DNA from 3 places in the Streptomyces sp. 11-1-2 genome. Region 2 is predicted to be linked to each of the others. Evidence: riboswitches for the same ligand, from Rfam matches in the RefSeq annotation. Region 2 holds a riboswitch; each other region holds the start of a gene.
The links. A riboswitch is a leader RNA that binds a small molecule or an ion and turns the genes downstream of it on or off. The one in region 2 is predicted to bind cyclic di-AMP.

Region 1 (3,266 bases), 180 kb from region 2:
CGTCGATCATGGCCTCCGCGCGCTCCCCGATGCCGCGCTTGGGCACGTTCAGAATCCGGCGGAGCGGGACGGAGTCCTCGGGGTTGGCCAGCACCCGCAGATAGGCGAGGACGTCCCGGACCTCCTTGCGCTCGTAGAAGCGCACGCCGCCGACGACCTTGTACGGCAGCCCGACCCGGATGAAGATCTCTTCGAAGACACGGGACTGGGCGTTGGTCCGGTAGAACACCGCCACGTCACCGGCCTTGGCGTCGCCCGCGTCCGTGAGCCGGTCGATCTCGTCGGCGACGAACTGGGCCTCGTCGTGCTCGGTGTCGGCCACATAGCCGGTGATCTCGGTCCCGGCGCCGGCCTCGGTCCACAGGTTCTTCGGGCGGCGGTTCTCATTGCGCTCGATGACCGCGTTGGCCGCGCTCAGGATGGTCTGGGTGGAGCGGTAGTTCTGCTCGAGGAGGATCGTCCGCGCGGTGGGGTAGTCCTCCTCGAACTGGAGGATGTTGCGGATCGTGGCGCCCCGGAAGGCGTAGATCGACTGGTCGGCGTCGCCCACCACGCACAGCTCGGCGGCCGCGGTCTCCTCGGTGTCCGTGCCCACCAGCTCGCGCACGAGGGTGTACTGCGCGTGGTTGGTGTCCTGGTACTCGTCCACCAGGACGTGCCGGAAGCGGCGGCGGTAGTGCTCGGCCACCTCCGGGAACGCCTGGAGCAGATTGACCGTGGTCATGATGATGTCGTCGAAGTCCAGTGCGTTGGCCTCGCGCAGCCTCGCCTGGTACATCGCGTACGCCTCGGCCAGCGTCTTCTCAAAACCGTCCGTGGCCTGTCCGGCGAAGGTCTCCTCGTCGATCAGCTCGTTCTTCAGGTTGGAGATCTTGGCGCTGAAGGACTTCGGCGGGAACCGCTTGGGGTCGAGATCCAGATCCCGGCAGACCAGCGACATCAGCCGCTTGGAGTCGGCGGCGTCGTAGATCGAGAACGACGAGGTGAAGCCGAGCTTCTTCGACTCGCGGCGCAAGATGCGGACGCAGGCGCTGTGGAAGGTGGAGACCCACATGGCGTTCGCCCGCGGGCCGACGAGCTCCTCCACCCGCTCCTTCATCTCGCCCGCCGCCTTGTTGGTGAAGGTGATGGCGAGGATCTGGCCGGGGTGCGTGCCGCGGGCGCCGAGCAGATAGGCGATGCGGTGGGTGAGCACCCGGGTCTTGCCGGAGCCGGCACCCGCGACGATCAGCAGCGGCGAGCCGGTGTGCTCAACGGCGGCTCTCTGCTGCTCGTTCAACCCCTCGAGCAGGGCGGACGGGTCCACGACGGGCCGCGCGGCGCCGTCCCGGTAGTGGGCCTCCCGGGGCACGGGCGCGTCGAAGCCGCCGCTGAAGAGGTGATGCGGCACGTCCTCGGCACCATCGGGGCCGGGGTGCGCCGAATCCTCGGGCGGCGGTGGTGGCTCCTCGTTCGAAGGAAGCCCGAGGTCCGCCAGGAAGTTGTCGTCAAAGAGGCTGCTCATCGCTCCCCGAGTCTAGGCCGCCCCACTGACAGCCGATGCCCGAACATCACGAAACGGTTTCGGGCAAAACGGTCACCAGTCTTCACAGGAGCCCCACGTGTTGACTACCGTCCTGCGTCAGGCGGCCCGGAAGATCCGTCGGCGAACCACGTCGGCACGGGCGGCCTCCGCCGAGTCCGGCACCGCCGTAAGGCGCCCGGAGCCGGGGACCCGACAACGCGACACCGGGGTGAATCGGCCCGAAGCGGCGTGGCACGGAAGTGCCGCCCGGACACGGCCGTAGGGCAACCTTCCGTACCGCCCGAACCCGACAGCTAACCCGGTAGGCGGTCCACGGAAGGAGCGCCTCCCTTGGCGTCGCACCGCAAGCCGCGGAGCCGAATACCGGCCCCGCTCACCGGTCACGGCCGCCGTACGGCCGTCGGGTTCACCACGGCCGCCCTCGCATCCGTCACCCTCCTCTCCCAGACGGCCAACGCCGCGCCGGGCGACGACCCCAAACCGGCCACCCAGTCGATCGACAAGGTCAAGGAGAAGGTCGACACCCTCTATCACCAGGCGGAGAGCGCCACCCAGCGCTACAACGCCGCCAAGGAGCGCGCCGATCAGCAGCGGGGCAAGGTCGACAAGCTGCTGGACTCCGTCGCCCAGCGCACCGAGAAGCTCAACGAGGCGCGACGCACGCTCGGCGCCTACGCCACCGCCCAGTACCGCGACGGCGGAATGGCCCGCTCCGCCGCGACCCTGCTGTTCTCCAACGATCCGCAGGACGTCTTCGACCAGTCGCATCTGATCGACCGGCTGACCGGTCGGCAGAAGCAGGCCGTCGACGACTTCCAGAAGCAGCAGGCGAGCGCCGCCAAGGAGCGCGGTAAGGCCAGCGAGAGCCTCGCCTCGCTGACCGCGTCGCAGAAGCAGCTGAAGACCCAGAAGAAGACCGTCCAGGACAAGCTGACCGAGGCCCGGCGGCTGCTGGCGAATCTGACCGCCAAGGAGAAGGCGCGGCTGGCGGCGATCGAGAAGAAGAAGGCGGAAGAGGCCCGCCGTAAGGCGGCCGCGCTCGCCGAGAAGCAGCGGCAGGAGGCCGCGCGCAAGAAGCAGCAGGAGCAGCAGAACGGAGACAGCGGCTCCGGTTCGACGGCGCCCTCGACCCCCGCCAACAGCTCCAAGGCGGCCCAGGCCATCGCCTTCGCGAAGTCGCAGCTCGGCAAGCCGTATGTCTGGGGCGCGACCGGCCCCAGCTCCTTCGACTGCTCAGGGCTGACGCAGGCGGCCTGGAAGACGGCCGGGATCTCGCTGCCGCGCACCACCTGGGACCAGGTGAAGGCCGGTACGCGCGTCTCGACGTCCGAACTCCAGCCGGGCGATCTGGTCTTCTTCTACGACGACATCAGCCATGTCGGCCTCTACATCGGCGACGGGATGATGATCCACGCGCCGAAGCCGGGCGATGTGGTGAAGAAGGCGCCGATCACCGAGATGCCGATCTACGGGAGCGTGCGGCCCGCGTAGGACGCGGGGCCGTACAGGCCCTTGGCGTGCCGCTGCCCGGGGCCGGAGCCCCGGGCAGCGGCATCGTCACGTCATCGGCTCATGTGCCGTTCACGTGCCGGGCTTGCGCCCGTAGACGTACACATCGTCGCCGTTCTTCAGCAGGCTCCAGTACTTCTTGGCCTCGCCCGTGCGCATGTTGACGCAGCCGTGGGAGCCGGGCGGGGACCATACGCTCCCGGCGATCGAGTGGAACGCCTGACCGCCGTCG
Region 2 (3,266 bases):
TCCTCGACCTCACCCGCCGCGACAACCAGCACCTCGGCTATGGCCACGGCATCCATTACTGTCTCGGCGCCCCGCTCGCCCGGCTGGAGGCGCAGACCGCGATCGCCACCCTGCTGCGGCGCCTGCCCGGACTGCGGCTCGCGGCGGAGCCGGAGGATCTGCGGTGGCGCGGCGGGCTCATCATGCGCGGGCTGCGCACGCTCCCGGTGACCTGGAATTCCGCGGACCACTGAGGCCGCCAAGCCCCGTACGTACGGACATTGGTGACGAATGATCAGCCGTGTGACCGTGGCGTGACCTGGGATACATCGGCTTGTGATGATCGAGTGCCCTCGCTATGTTCACCGGCAACCGAGTTCGCCATAGAGAGGGCAATCGCATGCGTTCCGGTAATGGTCGACACCGTCGCCCCCGTCAGGCTCCGGCCATCATCGTCGCGGCGGGGGTCACGGGAGCGAGCATCGCCCTGCCCCTCTTCGGGGCGTCCGGCGCACAGGCCGCCCAGACCGCCACCTGGGATCAGGTCGCCGAGTGCGAGAGCGGTGGTATGTGGAGCGCCAACGAGGGCAACGGCTTCTACGGCGGACTGCAGCTGACCCTCGACATGTGGAAGGACTACGGCGGCACGGAGTACGCCCCGCGCCCCGACCTGGCCAGCCGCTCCCAGCAGATATCCATCGCCCAGTCGATCCTCGGCGACCGCGGCCCCGACGCCTGGCCGAGCTGTGCGCTGGGCGCCGGGCTCACCGACGGCTCCGGCGCCCCCGATGTGGACCCCGGTGGCACGGCCACCCGGGACCCGGGGGCGGGCCGGGGCGAGGCGGGGGACCGGGAGCGGGACGGCTCCTCCTCCCCGGAGTCGGACCGTTCGGGGGCGTCCGACAGCGCCGGTAAGCCGGATTCGTCCGGATCGACCGAGAAGCCGGAAGCCCCCCACACCTCCAAGTCCCCCGACGGACTGGACGGCTCGGCATCGGATGACCCGACGTCGGGCGGTTCGGCCTCGGATGACCCGGCCTCGGGCGGCTCGGGCGGCTCGGCCTCGGGCGGCTCGAAGGGGTCCTCGGCGGATCCCTCCGCCGACCCCTCGCCCTCCGGCCGCCACCGCGGCTCCCCGGATGCCGGGGAGCGGGCCGAGGACGGCGATTCGGCGGACGGGCAGCCCTCCGGACGCCACGCCTCGCGCGACGCCGCGGACCGCGACCGGAGCCCCGCGGGTGACGATTACACCGTTCGCCCCGGTGACAATCTGTCAGGCATCGCCGAGGACCGGAATGTGTCCCGAGGTTGGGAAGGGCTCTACGAGAGCAACGAGGACCTCATTGGAATCGACCCCGACCTGATCATCCCTGGTCAGCGACTTGACCTCACCATCAGGGAGCAGTGATTCGGGGTGAATTGCCCGATCTGGTTCCGATGAGACATACATCTCGTCACAATTTCCGGGGCGCACCTCGTGTCCGATCTCTCCTCACCCGGCCCTACCTGCGCCGATGTGGGCCGGGTGAGATCAATTACAGCCCCATTCGCTGCCATTGGGGTGTTTGAACGTTCTCGGGAGGTGTGTTTAACGTCTTTCCGCTCGCCACCGCGGGCACCGTCGATCGTCACGCCGAATCCTGCCGGCGGTCGGGGGGAATCCGACGCGTCAGCGCCGAAGGCAGGAGCGGGGGACCCAAGGTAGGTGCCGAGTGGCCTGTGGACACGGGCTCGTCGGCTAGGGGTGAAGCCGGGAGCGATCATCGCGACCGGCCGGGCAACTCACGTCCGAACCCGACAGCTCACCTCGTAGGCGTCGGTGAGGAAACGAACCAACGATGCTGAAGTCCAACGGGAAGCACCGCCGTCCCTCCAAGGCCACCCGTATCGCCGCGCTCACCGGTCTCGCCGGTGCCGCCGTGGCGGCGCCCCTCATCGGGGCGACCTCCGCCTCCGCGGCCACCAGCGCCCAGTGGGACCAGGTCGCGCAGTGCGAGGCCGGTGGCAACTGGTCGATCAACACCGGCAACGGCTACTACGGTGGCCTGCAGTTCTCCAGCTCCACCTGGGCCGCGTACGGCGGCACCGCCTACGCGCCCACCGCGGACAAGGCCAGCAAGGGCCAGCAGATCCAGATAGCCGAGAAGGTCCTCGGCAGCCAGGGCAAGGGCGCCTGGCCGGTCTGCGGCAAGGGTCTGACCTCCGGCGGCAGCCCGTCCGCGCCGTCCGCGCCCTCCGGTTCGCAGGACCAGCCGTCGGCCTCCACCAAGTCGGCCCCGGCCGCCCAGCCTGCCCAGCCGAAGGCCCAGCCGCACACCGCGCCCGAGCGTGCCACGCGTGAGCAGCCCCGTGGCCCGATCAAGAAGGGTGACGGCGAGTACAAGGTCAAGTCCGGCGACACCCTCGGCAAGATCGCCAAGGAGCACCACGTCAAGGGCGGCTGGAAGAAGCTCTTCAAGCTGAACGACGACATCGTGGAGAAGGCCGACCTGATCTACCCGGGCCAGAAGCTGCACCTCGGCTGAGTCACGGTCGCAGCCGCGGCCTGAGGCCGCCGCCCGAGAACCCTGAGACGAGCCCCGGTCGGGCGTGCCGCCCCTATGGCGCGCCCACCGGGGTTCCCTCATTGCCCGATTCACCAGAAATCTGGATATGTGATTCAGAATCTGGCTTTTTGTGTCACGCCCCCGTCTCGTGGGGCGGGCGAACGCGGGGTGCAGCCCTCCCGGCCCGTTAGGCTCGTGCTGCTACCGCTGACCCATACGAAGGAGAACCTCGTGCCGTCCATCGACGTCGTCGTAGCTCGCGAGATCCTCGACTCGCGAGGCAACCCCACGGTCGAGGTCGAGGTCGGCCTCGACGACGGCAGCACCGGCCGTGCCGCCGTTCCGTCCGGCGCCTCCACCGGCGCCTTCGAGGCCCTCGAACTCCGTGACGGCGACAAGAACCGCTACAACGGCAAGGGTGTGGAGAAGGCCGTCCTCGCCGTCATCGAGCAGATCGGCCCCGAGCTGGTCGGCTACGACGCCACCGAGCAGCGTCTGATCGACCAGGCGATGTTCGACCTGGACGCCACCCCGGACAAGTCCTCGCTCGGTGCCAACGCCATCCTCGGCGTCTCCCTCGCGGTCGCGCACGCCGCCTCCGAGGCGTCCGACCTCCCGCTCTTCCGTTACCTCGGCGGCCCGAACGCCCATCTGCTGCCGGTCCCGATGATGAACATCCTCAACGGCGGGTCGCACGCCGACTCCAATGTGGACATCCAGGAGTTCATGATCGCGCCCGTG
Region 3 (3,266 bases), 1.2 Mb from region 2:
TCGTAGTGGGTGTAGTAGAGGTCGATGTAGTCGGTGCGCAGCCGCTGGAGGGATTCCTCGACGCCCGTTTTGATGGCGGACGAGGTCAGACCGCGGGGCTCCGGGTAGCCGGCGCCCACCTTGGTGGCGAGTACGACGTCGGAGCGGTTGCCCCGGGAGGCGAACCAGTTGCCGAGGACGGTCTCGGACTCGCCACCCTCGTTGCCCGGCACCCACGCGGAGTAGACATCGGCGGTGTCGATGAAATTGCCGCCCGCCGCCACGAAGGCGTCGAGCACCCGGAAGGACTCGGCCTCGTTGGCGGTCCAGCCGAAGACGTTCCCGCCGAGGGAGAAGGGGAAGACGGACAGATCGCCGATCTTCTGTGTGTTGTCAGCCATACGTTTTTACAACAGGTGGCTGGGCGGGGTTGTTCCTGGGGGCGGCCCCGTCGGGACGTAGCCCCGTCGGGACGTAAACCGGCGGCCCTGGCGTCAAGGGGGGAGAGAGCGCCAGAGCCGCCGGAGTATCAGGGGTTCATCCCGTGCTGGCGCAGCCAGGGCATCGGGTCGATCGGCGAGCCGCCGCCCGGCCGGACCTCGAGGTGGAGGTGCGGGCCGGTCACATTGCCGGTGGCGCCGACGCGGCCGATGACGTCGCCCGCCGTCACCTTGCCCGAGGTGACGACCATCGAGGACAGGTGGCAGTACCAGATCTCGGTGCCGTCGCTGAGGGTCAGCACGATGCGGTAGCCGTACGAACCGGCCCAGCCCGCCTGGGTGATGGTGCCGCCGTGCACCGCCTTGGCCGGGGTGCCGGTCGGGGCGGCGAAGTCCTGGCCGGTGTGGTCGGCCGACCAGATGTCGCCAGCCTGGCCGAAGCTCGCGGTCAGGGTGTACGAGCCGACCGGGAGGGTGTACGCGGCGGCGAGCCTGGCCTGGCGCTCGGCCGCGGCCTTCTTCTCCGCCGCCTCCTTCGCCCGCTGCTCGGCGGCCTTCTTCTCCGCCTCTGCCTTGGCCTTCCGCTGGGCGGCCACCTCCGCGGCCTGGTCGGACGCCTTGTCCGCGGCGGCCTTCGCCGCGGCGGTGCGGCTGTCCTCGTCCGCCGCGTTCTGCTGGTTCTCGGCCTGCTGGAGGATGCGGGCGCGGAGCGCCTCGCCCGCGTCGGTGGTGCCGCGCTGCTCGTCCTCGCTGGTGAGGCCGGCCTGGGAGAGGGGGGCGGCGGCCGTCTGCGGGCCGCTGCTGTCGTCCGACGTCCAGGAGCCGATGCCTGGCAGGTCCTTGGCGGCGGGCAGGCTGGCTTTGACCTCATCGGCGACGTGGCCGAGATCCGGCATGGAAATGGGCGGCTTGGGACGGTCCTTGGCGCTGGCCATACCGCCCGCGCCGACCGCGGCGATCACGCCGACCCCGAGGACGGCGCCGCTGCGCGCCATGGTCCCGCCCCGCTGCTTGGCCACGCGGTGCCGGCCGCGTACGGGAGCGATGGACTCCTCGGTGGGGTTCCACTCCTCCCAGGGCTCGGTCTCGAATCCGGCACCCGGGCCCTCGAACGCGTCCCCATTCGCGTCCAGGTACCGATCGTCGGGGGCGAAGTGGCCGTCCCCGGAGCTCATCCCGCCGCCGGCGTCAAAGCCGGGGCCGTAGGCGGTGGCGGTCCCCAAACCGCCTCCCCGTGTGCGATACGGGGCCTCGTCCAGGGCAGACCTGTTGGACGCCACGGAGGCGCACTCCTTTCCTTCCTTCTCGCCTACCGGGTTAGCTGACGGGTTCGGAGCAGGAAGGTCTCCTACGGGTCAGGTTCGACCCGATTCACCCCAAGGTGTTGGTTCCCCGGTTCCCTTGGTGCTGCTGGTGGTGCGGTACTGCCAGTGTGCGTACGGGATTCGGCGACGGCGCACGGTGCCGCCCTTGCGACGGTTGTGACGACCGCGCTGCGTTATCGAACGTTAATAGAGAGCGCGATGTGATTCCAAGCTGTTCTGAGGAATCCGCGCACCTTTGGCATGAACTTAGCGCTCAAGAGGGGACAAAAGAGGGCGAATCAAAGCACTGGCCAAAGGTTCGCAAAAACGCGTGCGGACCGATCGTGCAGCAATTGTTATGCGGAGGGGGCTCGGTCGACTACGCACGGTATGGACCCGGTCGGCTACGGACGGTGTGGGACGCCGCTGTCCCCCGTATGGCCGCCGCGGCTCGCACCGCCGTCGCCGTCGTGCCCGCTCCCTCGGCCGTCCCGCTGCCCATTGCCCCGGTTGCCCCCATTGCCCTGCCCGTTCCCCCGTCCGTTCCCGCGGGCCGGGGTCCGGCGGACCGCCAGCAGCGCCATGTCGTCCGATGTCCCGCCGTCCGTATGGCGCTCGACATCGGCGACCAACGCGTCGAGCAGCTCCTGCGGATCGGCGAAGCGGCGGCCGCGCAGCCGCTTCTCCGGGTCGTAGAACTCGCCGTCGCGGTTTCGGGCCTCCGTCACCCCGTCCGTGAACAGCAGCAGCGTCTCCCCCTCCTCGAACCCCAGCTCCATCACCCGGTCCGGCCACCCGGCCAACTCCCCCATCCCCACCGGCAGCGCCGACATCTCCGGCTCCAGGGCACGCACCGCGCCGTCCTCCGCCATGAGCAGCGGCGCCGGATGGCCGCGGTTGATCAGCCGCAGAGTGGAATCGCCGCGCGGAATTTCGGCCACCACGGCCGTCGTGAACCCCTCGAACACCTCCAGGTCGGCCCGCCGGGCACCCTCACGCTGCAGCGCCCGCTCCAGGCGGCCCACGAGCGCCTCCAGGGTCGTCTCCTGCTCCGCCGCCTCCCGGAAGCAGCCGAGGAGGATCGCCACGACCTCCACCGCCTGCAGCCCCTTGCCGCGTACGTCCCCGACGATCAGCCGTACGCCGTGCGGGGTGTCCTGGACCGCGTACAGGTCACCGCCGATCGCCGCGTACTTCTCCGCCGGTACGTAGCGCGCGGCGATCTCCAGCCCGGCGAGACGGGCGGGCGGCGCGGGCAGGACGGCGCGCTGGGCCGCCTCCGCGACACCGCGCGCCGAGGCGAGCCGGTGATAGCTGCGGCGTACGACACGGTTGATCGCCACCGCCAGCACGGTCACGGTGGCGACCGTGACGATCTCGGTGGCCGCCTGGGTCGGGTCCTTCACACCGTGCAACTCCGCCAGCAGACAGGTCGCGAGGACGGCGACGCAGGCCATGATGACGGTCTGGCGCAGCGGTAAGAGCGCCGCGGCGACCAGGGGGGCGGCGGCGAAGAAGGGCGAGGCGGTGTAGCCGGACGGGG

Region 1: it holds a riboswitch for cyclic di-AMP, as region 2 does, so the genes downstream of both, CGL27_RS21705 (NlpC/P60 family protein) here and CGL27_RS20880 (transglycosylase family protein) in region 2, are expected to answer to the same signal.
Region 3: it holds a riboswitch for cyclic di-AMP, as region 2 does, so the genes downstream of both, CGL27_RS26225 (M23 family metallopeptidase) here and CGL27_RS20880 (transglycosylase family protein) in region 2, are expected to answer to the same signal.

Annotation. Positions count from the first base shown of each region.
Region 1 covers NZ_CP022545.1:5,196,306-5,199,571, forward strand. The annotation lists gene pcrA (DNA helicase PcrA) at 1-1,504, opposite strand, end outside; cyclic di-AMP (ydaO/yuaA leader) riboswitch at 1,678-1,849, shown strand; gene CGL27_RS21705 (NlpC/P60 family protein) at 1,856-3,016, shown strand; gene CGL27_RS21710 (L,D-transpeptidase) at 3,107-3,266, opposite strand, start outside.
Region 2 covers NZ_CP022545.1:5,012,109-5,015,374, reverse strand. The annotation lists gene CGL27_RS20890 (cytochrome P450) at 1-233, shown strand, start outside; gene CGL27_RS20885 (transglycosylase family protein) at 380-1,387, shown strand; cyclic di-AMP (ydaO/yuaA leader) riboswitch at 1,643-1,810, shown strand; gene CGL27_RS20880 (transglycosylase family protein) at 1,818-2,504, shown strand; gene eno (phosphopyruvate hydratase) at 2,757-3,266, shown strand, end outside.
Region 3 covers NZ_CP022545.1:6,169,512-6,172,777, reverse strand. The annotation lists gene CGL27_RS26230 (aldo/keto reductase) at 1-380, opposite strand, end outside; gene CGL27_RS26225 (M23 family metallopeptidase) at 509-1,699, opposite strand; cyclic di-AMP (ydaO/yuaA leader) riboswitch at 1,711-1,880, opposite strand; gene CGL27_RS26220 (PP2C family protein-serine/threonine phosphatase) at 2,128-3,266, opposite strand, start outside.